One region of the Aliivibrio thorii genome, then DNA from elsewhere that is predicted to be linked to it. Evidence: predicted binding sites of a transcription regulator. Region 1 holds the regulator's gene; the other holds the start of a gene.
The links. Region 1 encodes PurR, which represses purine synthesis genes. Its sites were predicted from a motif close to TNANGNAAACGTTTNCNTNA; they were not measured.

Region 1 (7,598 bases):
AGCCGTGAAGTACCCTTGCTGGAAAAAGAAAAAAGCCAGTCAGCTTAACTGACTGGCATTACTCAAATATGAGTGGTTCAATTTAAATCTTTTAACGATAATTAATAACTATCAATCACCAGCGAACATGTAACCTTCACCGTGTACGGTAACAAAGATCTGTGGGTTTTTAGGGTCCACTTCCATTTTTGCGCGCATTCTTCGAATCAATACATCAATCGTTCTATCATTTGGTGCATCTACACGGTGGCTAATCATATTTAAAATACGTTCACGCGAAAGAACCGTATTTGGGTACGAAGATAACGCCACCAACAGTTCATATTCAGCTTTAGTTAATTTAACTGGTTCGCCATTATTTGATAATGCACGGCGCTGAATATCAAATGTCCATTCACCAAAACGAACTACATTTGACTCATCCAATTCAACTGGCTCATTAACTAAAGACATACGCCAAAACAAGTTCTTAACTCGAACCAATAATTCACGTAGCTCTACAGGTTTAGTGACATAGTCATCTGCACCCATTTCTAAACCGACAATTCGGTCAATACTATCTGTTCGTCCTGTAACGAGAATAATACCAATATTAGATTGACTGCGCAGTTCGCGAGCCAATAATAAACCATCCTCTCCTGGTAGGTTTATATCAAGCATAATTAAATCAACTTTTTGTTCAGCCAAAATAGTTCGCATTTCTGCCCCTGTTTCAGCCTCGCTCACTTGATATCCCTCGGCTTCAAAGTAGCCTACAAGCTTAGAGCGAGTTACCACTTCGTCTTCAACAACTAAAATGTGATAGCTCATAATATTCTCTTTTAATGGTTATTTGGATAGTTCTTATCTTATTCTATTCATATTTTGTAATAATGCCAATTCTCAATTGATATTTCTGTATTTTAATTGATTCAAAACAATTATTAATAAAAATCGAAATTTAATCTTTACACATATCTTTATACACCCTGTTAATGATAGGTGCTATTCCTTTTCATACTTATCCAGTACAATTCTTAAATAAATTTCTTGGAGCAAAGAGACATGAACGAATTAACTGCATTTAACGAACAACGCGCTGAAATTTACTGGTGGTTGTCGAACTTATTAGCGAATGAACTAACAGAAGAACAATTAGAACAATATAACAGTTTTGAAGTTCGTACTTTCCTGTCTGATTTAGGGAAGACGCCAGAATTAGCGTCATCGGTAAATGAATTGGTTGAAAAGTTAAATAAACTTCAAGCTCGCGACGATGCACAGCTTGAATTATCAGCTGATTTTTGCCAAGCATTTTTAGGTTCTGACAAAAACAGTGCTCTACCTTATGCATCAATCTATTTAGATAAATCAGGCCTTCTTAATGCAAAACCTGCTCAAGATATGCGTGAATTACTAGAAAAGTACAAGATTGCTCAAAAAGCAGAATTCAATGAACCCGCAGACCATATAGCTATTGAACTAGATTTCCTTGGGAATTTAATCCTAATGACAAATCAGCAAACTTCTGAAGAAGACTTTGAAGCTTATATGAGTGCGCAACTTTCTTTTATTAATAAACAGCTATTATCTTGGACTCCAAAATTTAACCATATTTGTAAGGAGAGAGATGAATTCGGCTTTTATGCTGCAGTAACGACTTTCCTTGTAACCTTTCTACAACTTGATGTTACTTTCCTTACAGGTGAGTAATTTATAGTTTATATATTGGTACAATATTTTTACAGGTGTGTGATATAAATCAAATCATTAACAAAATTAATTAAATCACTAATTGTTTGCACTATGCTTTACCTATAAAATGTGAGCGCAAACGATAAAATTTGATCATTAAATGAAAACCGCATTTTTGGCGGTTTTTTTCATTTATAACCAGGGCCTATTTATCTTCCATCATATCTACATAATGTAATATCAATTTTGTTGGAACATAAATAGCCCCTTATTTTACCCATTAAGGCTTTTATATGGCTACTATTAAAGATGTTGCAAAACTTGCAGCTGTTTCTACTACCACTGTCTCTCATGTAATTAATAAAACTCGTTTTGTTGCCGAAGCAACTCAAAAACGTGTATGGGAAGCGGTTGAAGAACTAAACTACGCACCTAGTGCCGTTGCTCGCAGTTTAAAATGCAATACAACACGTACGATTGGTATGTTAGTAACACAATCTTTCAACCCATTTTTTGCAGAGGTTATGCATGGTGTTGAGAATTACTGTTACAAACAAGGTTACACTTTATTTATGTGTAATACTGAAGGCGATTTAGATAAGCAAAAACATTATCTTCGCATGCTTTCAGAAAAACGTGTTGATGGCCTATTAGTCATGTGTTCAGACCTTAATGAACAACTATTAGCGCTGCTTGAAAAAAACACTGAGCTACCAATGGTTATTATGGATTGGGGCCCAGATAGCCCACGTACAGATAAAATCATTGATAATTCAGAAAAAGGCGGTTACTTAGCAACAAAACATTTAATTGAAAACGGCCATGAAAAAATCGCTTGTATTACAGGTCAGTTAGATAAATTAACGTGTAAAGAGCGTGTTCGTGGGTTCGAACGAGCTTTAGCTGAATCAAACTTAAGCGCTAACCCTGACTGGATTTTGGAAGGCGACTTCGAGTGTGCTTCAGCATCAAAAGCTGTAGATAAAGTACTAGCAATGACAGAGCGTCCAACAGCACTATTTTGCTTTAACGATATTATGGCACTGGCGGCAATAAGTAAAATTCAACAAGCGGGCTTAAAAGTACCTGAAGACATCTCAGTTATTGGTTACGACAATATTGAATTATCGGCGTATTTCTCTCCACCCCTGACAACTATTCACCAACCTAAACGTCGTGTTGGTAAAACAGCGGTAGAGATTTTATTAGAGCGCATTAAAGATAAGCACCATGAGCGTCGCATTTTTGAAATGCAGCCTGAAGTTGTCTCTCGTAGCAGCGTATCAAATAGAATCAAATAGCGCTTATTTACTTATTAAAATACGAGTTGGTTCAATTTACACTTAAAATTTGAACCGACTTAACAAAAATAAATGATCATTTTTTGAAGCAACATCACACTACGCTCAATTGTGCAACAACTCTTACTATAAATTGCTATATTATCAGCAAAGTCACGAACAGGGCAAACTGTACGAAAGTACAGGACGCAAAGCTTCCGGCCTACGTATTTATATATAAGGTAGCGGGGTTGCCGACAGTAAGTATTCTCTCAAGTATTGTTAATTTTTACTTTAAAATAACAATACCTTACTTTGAACTTGCTACCATTTCCTCGGGCTCAGTTGTTTAGTGACATAGACTTACTAACCGAGAATTATTGCAATGGATAAACCAGTACTAAAAGAATCACTTCATTTACTTTCATCTTTAGGTAAGATCACTTCACGCTCAATGTTTGGTGGTTTTGGCATTTTTATTGATGGCACTATGTTCGCTCTTGTTGTTCAAGATAAACTTCATTTAAGAGCTAGTGATGAGACTATCAATTTATTTAAAGAGCAAGGGTTTGAACCATACGTTTATAAAAAGCGTGGTTTTCCTGTTGTAACTAAATACTTTGCAATTTCAGCTGAATGTTGGGAAGAGCCAGACTCAATCTTAATTCAAGCTGTCATAGCTTTAGATGTCGCTAAAAAAGATAAAAAGAAACAGCAAACAGCCGGACCTTCTCGTATCAAAGATTTACCAAATCTAAGATTAGCGACAGAAAGAATGCTTAAAAAAGCAGGCATTAATACTGTTGAAGAGTTGCGCACCACTGGAGCTGTTAATGCTTATAAAGCAATTCAACAGACACATTCAAACAGTGTGAGTGATGAATTACTTTGGTCGCTTGAAGGAGCGATTAAAGGAACTCATTGGTCTGTTGTTTCAGCAGAAACACGAAGTGAATTAAGAAAGCAATTATAAACTAAGTGTTAATCTATACGTCTTAATCTTATGCTCTATCAAAGAGATTAAGGCGTTAACCCTCCCTAAACCAAGCTCCCCCCCCTTAAAACTAAATAAAGCGACAAGCCTTCACACTTTAACTCTCCTTTGTAACAATATCTGTTACTTTATATAACTATCAGTTATGCTACGTCTTCATATATAGAACATAAAACTGTTAAATGGCGTGCGTTTTATAAGGCGGTGTTAATGAGTAAAAATACAATCAGCAAAAAGTGGCTTTATTTACCTATAATATCAATGGTATTTACAATATCTATTGGCTTATTTGTGTTTAATTCAACACTCTCAAATTGGCTTGAGCACAAAGTTGAAGGTAGTCTATCTGAAGAAGCCTCTCGTATTATAAAAGACATCAATGACGACCAAGTTTCCTTTTCTGATTTAAAAGCATTGGATGTATACATAAAAACAAAACTAGTTATTGCCAAAGAAGACCATATTACTCTGATAAAATCAGACGGCACGCCAATTGCTGATAGTGATATTTCTTTAAACGCCGTCTTACAGCTTGAAAACCATTTAAACCGAGAAGAAGTGAATAACGCTAAAGATATTGGCTATGGCACTGCTACCCGCTTCAGTACTTCTCGCTTTAAAAACTTACTCTACTCTGCACAATCATTTGAATACCAAGGTCAAACATATATTCTTAGAACGGCAACGCCACTAACTCGTATCGATGCCATGGTAGAAGAATTGATGAACATCCTAATTATTTTAATGGGGATTAACATTGTACTTGTCATTGGCTCATCTCTACTCAGTAATAAGCTTATTCAACAGCAAGTAAAAAATGAGCAAGATCTACAAGAAGAGCGTATAGAACAACGTACTCAAGAAATTGAGCTATTACACCGTCTTGCAAATATGCTTGCGGCTTGTAACTCAATCAATGAAGCTCAAATGGTCGTTGAAGATATCCTTCCTAGGATTTTAGGGGATGTAAATGGCGTCGTATCTCTAATGCGTTCATCTAGGAATCAACTACTAGTAAAACTCGATTGGGGCGGAGCTTGGCCAGGCAATAAAACTTACGCACCTGAAGAATGCTGGGCATTACGAAAAGGTAAATTTCATCTCGCTAATGATAAATATACCACCCTGCCATGTTCCCATATGTCTGCGACCGGAACAGACCAAACACTATGCATCCCATTGACCGCACATGGCAACACCATTGGTATGATGCATATCTACCTTGGTGATAAAGAACATTTAGACAAGAGCGTTCAAAAACTTGCTTTCACGGTTGCTGAGCATCTTGGTTTGGCACTCGCGAACTTAAATTTACAAGAGAAATTGAGAGAGCAAGCCATAAGCGATCCTTTAACTGGTTTATACAACCGTCGTTACTACGAAGAAACCATTAACCAAGAAATAATGCGAGCTCACCGACACAAACAAGAAATGTCGATTCTTATGTTAGATCTTGACCACTTTAAACGCTTTAATGATAACTATGGGCATGATGCTGGTGATTATGTATTAAAAACCATCGGTTCATTATTACTTAATACTATGCGTGGAGAAGATACAATTTGTCGCCTTGGCGGAGAAGAACTAGCGATTATTTTACCAAATACAGGTGCTGAAGGTGCATTACATGCAGCAAAGTCTTTATGTGAAGCCGTTAGCGATCTTCATTTGGCAATTAAAGAATTGTCATTAGGTAAATTGAGTGTTTCTATTGGTATCGCAACTTACCCTAAAAATGGGCTTCAATCTGATGATTTAACTAAGCTCGCAGATATTGCACTTTATGAAGCAAAAGGCCGAGGACGGGATCAAGCTTGTCATTATGATGAGCTGATCCAGCCTTCAGAATATCCAGAGCCCATTGAAGTAGAAGAAAAAGCAAAAACCAGTGACGAAAATACGATTAACTCTTAGTTTCTCTAAAAATGATGGGCCTAATCCACAGGCTCATCATCTACTTGCATCATAAAATCAGTTACCCAGCCAATCAGTAGGATCATTAACCAAGAAACCATAATCGAAGTCGGGACTTCAAATTTAGGCGATATAATTAATGTACTAAATCCTATAACAGGTAAAAGCCAAGACATCATCGGCAACCAATCTTTATATTTTGAACGCCCTACACTCTGTAAACATACAATAAGTCCTGTAATAGATAATGCGACAAGCGCAGCATGCTGTAAGCCCCCAATCCATAGTGGGATAACTAAAACTAATGGCCACCATGCATTACTATTTACAGGTTTCCAACTTCTTACCGCCACCCACACAAGTACAACACTGATTATCTGGATTAACGTCGAATAGGCGCTCCCTGCTAATTTCCCTTCATATTGTAATGCCATTATTCCGGCTTCCATGGCTATAACAACAGACACAATAAAAACCACTAAATGAACACTTTTACGTCGAGAAAATATCACCATAAGTAATGGAAATAGAGTCCAAACTGCGATAGATAGCGATAGCGGCTGAGAAGAGTTTAACGTTAAACCAAACAATGACATTCCTACGAGTAATATCCAAGTAGCGACACCACCTTGAGGAATAAGCCAAAGCATCGGAATAGCCAAAGCAAGTAAAGGAAGTTGCCCACCACTAACCCCAAATGCTAATACACCAACAACAACGAGAACAAAACTTAATAATATAGATAACACAGCTAATAACATCACCTTCCCTCCTTGGTACAGAGTTGTTTACTTTGTTACTATTTCAGTTTAGCGGTAATAACTCGCTTTATCACTGACCTATCTCTCTTTTCTAAAATAAGGCCGTTAATTCAATGAATGAATTTATCCAGAGTATCTATACAAATTTACGCTTCGTCCCAAAGGGGAGAGTAATTACCTATGGGCAACTTGCTAAACTGGCAGGGTTCCCTAACCACTCTCGTCATGTAGGAAAAACATTGGCTAAATTACCTAAAGACAGCACATTGCCTTGGCATCGAGTGGTTAATTCTCAAGGAAAGGTTTCATTGCAAGGTGAGCAATTTAAAGAACAAAAAGGGAAGCTCGAAGAGGAAGGTATTATCGTTCGTGAAGATGGGAAAATTTTACATTTTAAAAAAGTAGTCATGCCTTAAAGCACAACTACTTATTTATAAAAGGTTAATCAATCTTATTGACGAACACCCTTAAGTAATAAATCTTGTTGCATTGTTTTTTCTTGATCAGTGATCACAGTGTAGCTTGTATCGGTAGTAAAACGTAATTTACCATCAATCTTAATTGTTGCACGAACTGCATACGTATGATTTGGTTGAATATCTGCCGTATTAAACGCTAAAGAATAATCAAATGGTGATGATTTTTCACCCGCTTCAAATGTCTCTTCTGTAATTGTTTTTGATGGCGCATCAGCCAAAGAAACATCTGATAACGTAACAGTAATAACTGCGTTTGCAGGTAGAGCGATACGCTCACGGTAACCAACACTGCCCGTCACTACTTGCGTTTCAGCCACTTCAATAACGTCTGTATTTGCAGCATCACTTTGAGCTACATCTTCTTGTACCACAACTTCTTGTTTTACTGTTTCTTTTTCCGTTTTATCCGCTGAATTGCAGCCAACCATTGTGATCCCTGTAGCCACAGATAACGCCACTAATAATGATTTTTTCATTTTATTCTCTCTTTATTTAT
Region 2 (7,598 bases), 1.1 Mb from region 1:
ATTTAGTCGTATCAACCGTTATTTCATGATCCCAGAAAGAACGACCTAACATAATGCGAGTTAACGGTTTTTCCATGTAGTTTAGTGGGTAGCTAGGGTTCATTTGTCCCGCTAATTCACCTTCACCATGAATCATACCATTTGCAATTAATGTTGCTTTTAGATCAACCGGGCAAGCAGCTTCTTGAATATCCGTTTGATGTTGATTATCTGTATAACAATTTAAGAAGTTAACCGCCGTTTTAAACCCTAATTCATCTTGACCATTAGGATCATAAGCGTATGGGTTATCGTTCCACATCCAAATTGAAAGATTATCGTACGTCTGATTTAGCTCGACCGTAGATAAACGTGCTCCTTGTTTACCTTTGGTGCGGTAATAAAGCTCATGCTCCATTAGAGCATTAAAATTATCACCAAGGTTTGCAGCTTTAACCATACTCTCTACAACATCTTGGTTCATTTGATAACGATCAAAATCCGCACGCCAATATGCACCACGGACTTGTACACCATCACCTTGACGAGTTTCTATACAGTTAAATTCATACTCATAAGAATGAGTACATAAAGGTGTTCCTTCAAATGCTTCTTGTAATTCAGATATAGCAGCTGCTCTTTCTTCACCATTCTTAACAAAAATGCGAGCGAACTTAGTCTCCATTACAAAGTTGCCATCTTTGTCTAATAAAGGGATACCTTTATCATCACGTTTGATCATTTCATAAGTTGGAATTTCAAACTTAATCTTAGTTTCATCTTTAGTCCATTCAACCGAACCATCTTGATTTACTGTATACGGTTGTTGTCCATCTACATCTTGGAAGCGTTCAAGAACCACCATTTCATATTGGCTCTTCACATGAAGGTTTGGAGATGGTGCTTGACAATAATATGACGAACCACAAAATGCTTGTGACGTTGGTGTAACGTTACTCCCACCTAGTGAAACACCAGCTGAATCAGCTAAACGTCCAATCGGTTCAGGGTTAGTCACTTTATCAATTGCATCCATAAATACAACACTGCCGCCTTCATTAATGTAAGTAATTAAAGCAGTAATATCATCTTGGCTTAGATTGGGATTTTCTAAATCAGCAATAAAACGATGGCTCATACCATCACCTTGAGGCTTAGGCGGATAAGCCTGAAGAATTAATAACGGCGTTTCACTTACTGATAAATGTCCAGAGAATCCATCCTTAGTTAACATTTTGACAAATGGTGAGAAACCAAAAGATCGGTTTACAAAGAAGTCATATTCTGTACCGTGTGATGTGCCAGGTTTAAGTAGTGTTGCTTTAGTAATATTTGTAGCAACATTAATATCTTTGATCGAGTTACCACCATTTAACCAAGTAAATAGATTAGAGAAAAAAATCCCCATACTTCCTTGATCATTACGCACATCATTTAATAAATAAAATGATGATGTACATTGTTGTGCCTCACTATCAATACGCACAAGTTCATGAGCCCAATAGTTATCAGGGCATGAAATAATGCTTGGGTACATGCTATTACCCATAAATACCACTTTACCAGAACCAATTTCGCCAGCGGTAACAAAAGGAAAACCAAAAGTAGCGTTATCTTTTGATACAAGAGGGATCGGCGGCATTTCTGTACCAGGATAAGTTGCAATATAAGGACGGCCTTCACGAGTCCATGCTTGCTGCTCTCCAAACGGAATATCTTTGTTGATGTCCGCACGAGGCATCATAATAGGAAATGCTCGGTTAGATAAATTTAACGCTCGCATTCCTCGTGTATAGCCAGTTGCACCATAAAAGCTGCCGTTATCATTGAAGACATGGAAGCTAGTTACCCCATTAAATATTTTAGTTAGAGAATCGGTTACATAAGTGCCATTATCTAGTGAGAATACATATGGGATATCTAAAGAATAAAATGAGACTGGTTGTTGTAACTCGGCATCAATAGCAGCAGTTAACCCATTTTGGAATTGTGAATCAAATTCATTAGGTAATAAAAATTCTGTTCCTTCAATTTTCCCACCATTGGGTAAACTTAAATTAATCAGTTCGTTGATTACATTTGGGTAAAGAGAAAACGTCTCTTGAACTTTATCAGAGATAAGCAGCCCATAATTATTATTCTCTGCGTATCGTGTAATTAACGATTGAATATTCGTTTTTACTACCGCATTATCGCTAACATCTGTGATCTTATAACTAACTTGGTTCCCAGCTACGCTGCCAAATTCAAAGGTATCAATACCAAAGGTAAGTTTGTCGCCCCACAAGTATTCAAACTCACCATTTTCCCCCGTAGTACCTACCGCATTAGCTGAGAAGAAATTAACTCCAGCTAATGGTGTACCTGCATTATCCGTTAACTGGCTTTTAGTTAATACTTTCGCTTCAGCACTTGGTTTATAGGCATAACTATCTTCTGCACTAGCTGAAACAAAACCACTATTTAAATCATTACTTGTTCCAGGTGTCACTTCTGGAACAATTTCAACATCAACGTGTGAGCTAGGTGCTTTACCTACTTCATCAGTCGCTTCTTCTTCTTTTGGTGCAATAAAAGCATCAACCGCAATTTGGTCTGCTAAGTTTTCATCCGTATAAATGTCTTGAATATCAAACGAATCTATTTTGTTTAAACAAATTTCATCTTGCCCGCATGTCGAGATAGATTGTAAAACAACCGTGGCATTTATACCTTTACTATCTTCTAGGTCAAAAGAAGCTAGAAGTGTCGCATTACTTACATTGATTGCTTTATCACTAGGGAATGGAGCATTGAAACTACCTAATTCAACGCCGCCGAAAAAGCAGCTAAATGCTTGCCCTTGTTTAACGCTGAATGTTCCAGTGTCTATATCTAACCCATTACCGTTACATTCAACATCACCTGTAATTGCTTTTCCAGATGCAACTAACGTTCCGGTATAAGTAACTGGCGGAATAATATCCGTAGGAGGGATTGGCTCTGGTTCTGGCGGAATAATATCTGTCGGCGGAATAGTTTCAGGCTTAGTCGACGTACCTCCACCCAGCTCTATACTTTCTTGATTACAGCCAGTAAGCAACATTGATACCAACGATGCTAATAATAATTTCTTACTCATAATTCAACCTTTTAGAAGTGCTGAAACTAAACGTTCAGTTCACTAAGATCGAAACATACCATATTTATTTTCACCAATTCTCAAAAATAATACAGAAATAGAATAAGAATCATGAAAGGGAATCTAGTTTACATTTAATTCATGAATAATATGAAGTTAATTTCCACTGTGTATATAAATCACTCAGAATAACCAATGAATTATTAATAATTTACTAAATTTCAGACAAAAAAAAGCCAGCTTAACTAGGCTGACCTTCTTAATACTTAAAGCAGGTTTAGAGATTAAGCGTATACAGGTAAACGCTTACAAATTTCTAGTACTTTTGCTTTTGTTGCTTCGATAACAGACTCATCACCCATGTTGTCCAGAATGTCACACATCCAGCCCGCAAGGTTTTTTGCATCTTCTTCAGAGAAACCACGACGAGTAATTGAAGGAGAGCCAACACGAATACCAGAAGTAACAAACGGGCTACGTGGATCGTTTGGTACAGAGTTCTTGTTAACGGTAATGTTAGCAGAACCTAATGCTGCATCTGCTTCTTTACCTGTGATGTCTTTATCGATTAAATCAACTAGGAACAGGTGGTTCTCAGTAGAACCAGAAACGATGTTGTAACCACGAGCAAGAAACTCTGCAACCATCGCTTTTGCATTAGCAACAACGCGCGCTTGGTATTCTTTAAATTCTGGCTCTAGTGCTTCTTTAAATGCAACCGCTTTACCAGCGATAACGTGCATTAGAGGGCCACCTTGACCACCAGGGAATACAGCTGAATTTAGTTTCTTATAAAGATCTTCCCCTTCATTAGAAAGGATAAGACCACCACGAGGACCAGCAAGCGTTTTATGAGTTGTTGTTGTCACTACGTGAGCATGTGGTACTGGGTTAGGGTAAACACCAGCAGCAATAAGACCTGCTACGTGAGCCATATCTACGAAGAAGTAAGCGCCAACTTTATCTGCGATTTCACGCATACGAGCCCAATCACATACTTGAGAGTAAGCAGAGAAACCACCAATGATCATTTTAGGTTTATGTTCTACTGCTAGTGCTTCCATTTCTTCATAGTCAATTTGACCAGCTTCATCAATACCGTAAGGAATGATGTTGTAAAGCTTACCAGAGAAGTTTACTGGAGAACCATGAGTTAAGTGACCACCGTGAGCAAGGCTCATGCCTAACACTGTATCGCCAGCATTGAGTAATGCCATGTAAACTGCGTTATTTGCTTGAGAACCAGAGTGTGGCTGTACGTTTGCGTATTCAGCACCAAACAGTTCACATGCACGGTTAATAGCTAGTGTTTCTACTTTATCAACGAACTCACAGCCGCCGTAGTAACGCTTACCTGGGTAACCTTCTGCATATTTGTTTGTTAGTTGTGAACCTTGAGCTTCCATCACTCGTGGGCTAGTGTAGTTTTCAGAAGCAATCAGCTCGATATGCTCTTCTTGACGTACTGTCTCTTCCTGGATTGCTGCAAACAAGTCTGCATCGTAATCTGCAATGTTCATATCACGCTTAAGCATCTGTATCTCCTGACTCAGATAAATATAAAACCCAAAAATAGCCCAGCGACGCAAACGATTACGTCACTAGTCTTAACTGCAACGTATTCTACATAATTTGATCTGGATCAGATACCCTAAATAGTACTTTTCTTTGTTATTTCTGTTGAGGATTGCTCATTATCAACATGAATGAGACTCAAGAAGTGTCAATATTGAGCTTTACACTATGTAAAGGGTTTACTACAAAATCACTGCCATATTTATCTATCAACAATTGCATAAATTGAAAATCACACTATTCTTGCGGGCATTATTTTGTTGGTATTAGTTAATAGACTTATTGTTATGGAAAAAATAAAACACACGCACAAGGAAGATGTAATTGCTATCCTGACTGGCACCTTTCTCGTTTCTCAAGGCGTTTTCTTTTTACAGGCGGCACAATTACTTACAGGCGGCACAACGGGTTTGGCTTTATTAATCAGCCAAATGAGTGGTATCAGCTTTGGTATTTTATACTTTTTATGTAACTTACCGTTTTACGCCTTAGCTTGGCAGAGGTTTGGAAAACGTTTTGCATTAACTAGTCTAATTTCTGGTGCTCTTGTTTCTATCATGACTGACCATTTGAATATGATGATATCTGTTGATCATATCAATGATATTTACTGCGCTATTGCTGGTGGATTATTGATGGGGTTAGGCATGTTAATCTTATTTAGACATCGATCTAGCTTGGGTGGGTTTAATGTTTTATGCCTATTTATCCAAGAAAAATTTGGTATCTCAGTTGGTAAAGTTCAGATGGCTATCGACTTCTGTATTTTAAGTGCTTCTTTCTTTTTTATTACACCGTGGTTATTGGCGATTTCCGTTCTTGGCGCCGTTGTATTAAATATTGTTCTTGCCATGAATCATAAACCTAATAGATATATTGTGACTTATGGTTCTTAAACGTAAATTCACTAGCTAAATAAAAAGGCGACGCATTATCAATGCATCGCCTTTCTGCTTATACGTAAACTAAATCATTTCATCACAGTGCAGTTTTTTAAAACAACACGCCCAAGATCTAACCGAGCTTCATCTCCTTTTCCAAGAAAAGTAATCGCTGTACTAATATCTGGCATCCCATCATCAGAAATATACTTCATACCCGACGCTGATACTGCACGTTTCAATGCATAATCTTCTTTTGGTAACTGTAATAATGCTTTATCTTCATTGAATGTGATTTGAAAATTTCGCCCCTCTTCACATTGATAATGTACCGGTTTCGCAGTTCCCATGTCTGGCATTTGTGATGAACAACCAGCCAATACTCCAAAGGCAATCAATACGAGTAATTTTTTCATAATATCCTCAATTCTTTTTTATTAACTATAGGATAAAACAAGTAAAAAAAAGATGTTCCAAAAAAGATATTTATTTATATAAATGACAAGCAACTTCATGACCTGCATTATTTAAAATCTTTCTTTGTGGTTCCTCTTTAAAGCATTGCTTTTCTGCTTTTGGACACCTTGTAGAAAATCGACAGCCTTTGGGAGGGTTAATTGGTGATGGTACATCGCCAGTCAAAATAATGCGTTTTTTCCCCCTGAACCTAGGATGAGGAACAGGTATAGCGGATAATAATGCTTCGGTATAAGGATGCTTAGGAAAATGATAAAGCGTCTCTGAGTCGCCATATTCCACTATTTTACCTAAGTACATTACCGCAACTTTATCTGAAATATGCTTAACCACCGAAAGATCGTGAGCAATAAAAATTAATGCTAAATTCATCTCTCGTTGTAAAGCTAATAATAAATTCACAATTTGCGCTTGAACAGATACATCTAATGCAGATACTGACTCATCACACACAATTAACTTTGGTTTCAATGCTATAGCTCTAGCAATTCCAATACGTTGTTTCTGCCCACCAGAAAACTCATGAGGATAACGGGTTGCAGCACTTATTGGTAAGCCCACTTTTATCAATAGCTCTTCTACCCACTGTTTGCGTTCTTCTTTTGTCCCAACATTATGAATAACAAAAGGTTCCTCTAAGATCATTTCAATAGTATGACGAGGATTTAATGATTCTGTTGGGTCCTGAAAGATAATCTGCATCTCTTGACGAAGTGAGCGCATTTCTTTATTGCCTAAATGAGTAATATCCTGCCCTTCAAAAAAAATACGCCCGGAAGTTGGCTCAAATAACTTCATAAGGCTACGACCTAATGTACTTTTTCCACAACCAGACTCTCCCACAAGCCCAAGCGTTTCACCTTTATTAACACTCAGTGAAACTCCATCAACCGCATGAACCACATAACCCTTATTAAAGATCCCTTTACCTGAGTAAAAATACTGCTTGAGATCATCAACACTCAACAATTCACTCATTTTATCTCCTCAGTACTGATCGCTAATGCATTACTAAAATGACAACTCACTTGGTGTAATAAGCTGATTTCGCTCATCATAGGTACTTCCGACTCGCATTTCTCTTGCTTGTATTTACAACGAGTTGAAAAACGACAACCGCTTGGCATTTCATTTAAGGAAGGTACGGTACCTTGGATGGTTTCAAGTTCTGTTTTTGGCTGAAGACTCAAGCTAGGCATTGAGGACATTAGTCCTTTTGTATATGGGTGACTAGGGTTATCAAATAATTCAAAAATACCAGCTTGTTCAGCTACCCTTCCTGCATACATCACGACTACTTCATCACATATTTCAGCAACAACGCCTAAATCATGAGTAATAAAAATAATCGACATACCCGTTTCATCTTGCAGTTTTTTCATTAACTCTAAAATCTGAGCTTGGATAGTCACATCTAGTGCAGTCGTTGGCTCATCACAAATCAAAATATCAGGCTCACAAGCAAGAGCTATTGCTATCATGACTCGTTGGCGCATACCACCAGATAGATTATGTGGATATTCGTGCAATCGCGTTTCTGGTGAGGGCATTCCTACTTTTTCAAG

Region 2: the regulator PurR is predicted to act here: its motif matches at 4,682-4,701, upstream of glyA (serine hydroxymethyltransferase).

What each region holds. Positions count from the first base shown of each region.
Region 1 covers NZ_CM170654.1:1,123,099-1,130,696, reverse strand. The annotation lists gene AC2IP4_RS05175 (IS4 family transposase) at 1-52, shown strand, start outside; gene torR (two-component system response regulator TorR) at 112-810, opposite strand; gene torD (molecular chaperone TorD) at 1,045-1,692, shown strand; gene purR (HTH-type transcriptional repressor PurR) at 1,968-2,975, shown strand; cyclic di-GMP riboswitch class I at 3,129-3,213, shown strand; gene AC2IP4_RS05155 (TfoX/Sxy family DNA transformation protein) at 3,340-3,927, shown strand; gene AC2IP4_RS05150 (sensor domain-containing diguanylate cyclase) at 4,159-5,862, shown strand; gene AC2IP4_RS05145 (VP0952 family biofilm-associated protein) at 5,883-6,623, opposite strand; gene AC2IP4_RS05140 (MGMT family protein) at 6,737-7,039, shown strand; gene AC2IP4_RS05135 (YbaY family lipoprotein) at 7,075-7,578, opposite strand.
Region 2 covers NZ_CM170654.1:2,234,977-2,242,574, forward strand. The annotation lists gene AC2IP4_RS10135 (SslE/AcfD family lipoprotein zinc metalloprotease) at 1-3,100, opposite strand, end outside; gene glyA (serine hydroxymethyltransferase) at 3,385-4,635, opposite strand; gene AC2IP4_RS10145 (YitT family protein) at 4,963-5,571, shown strand; gene AC2IP4_RS10150 (MliC family protein) at 5,646-5,972, opposite strand; gene AC2IP4_RS10155 (ABC transporter ATP-binding protein) at 6,043-7,011, opposite strand; gene AC2IP4_RS10160 (ABC transporter ATP-binding protein) at 7,008-7,598, opposite strand, start outside.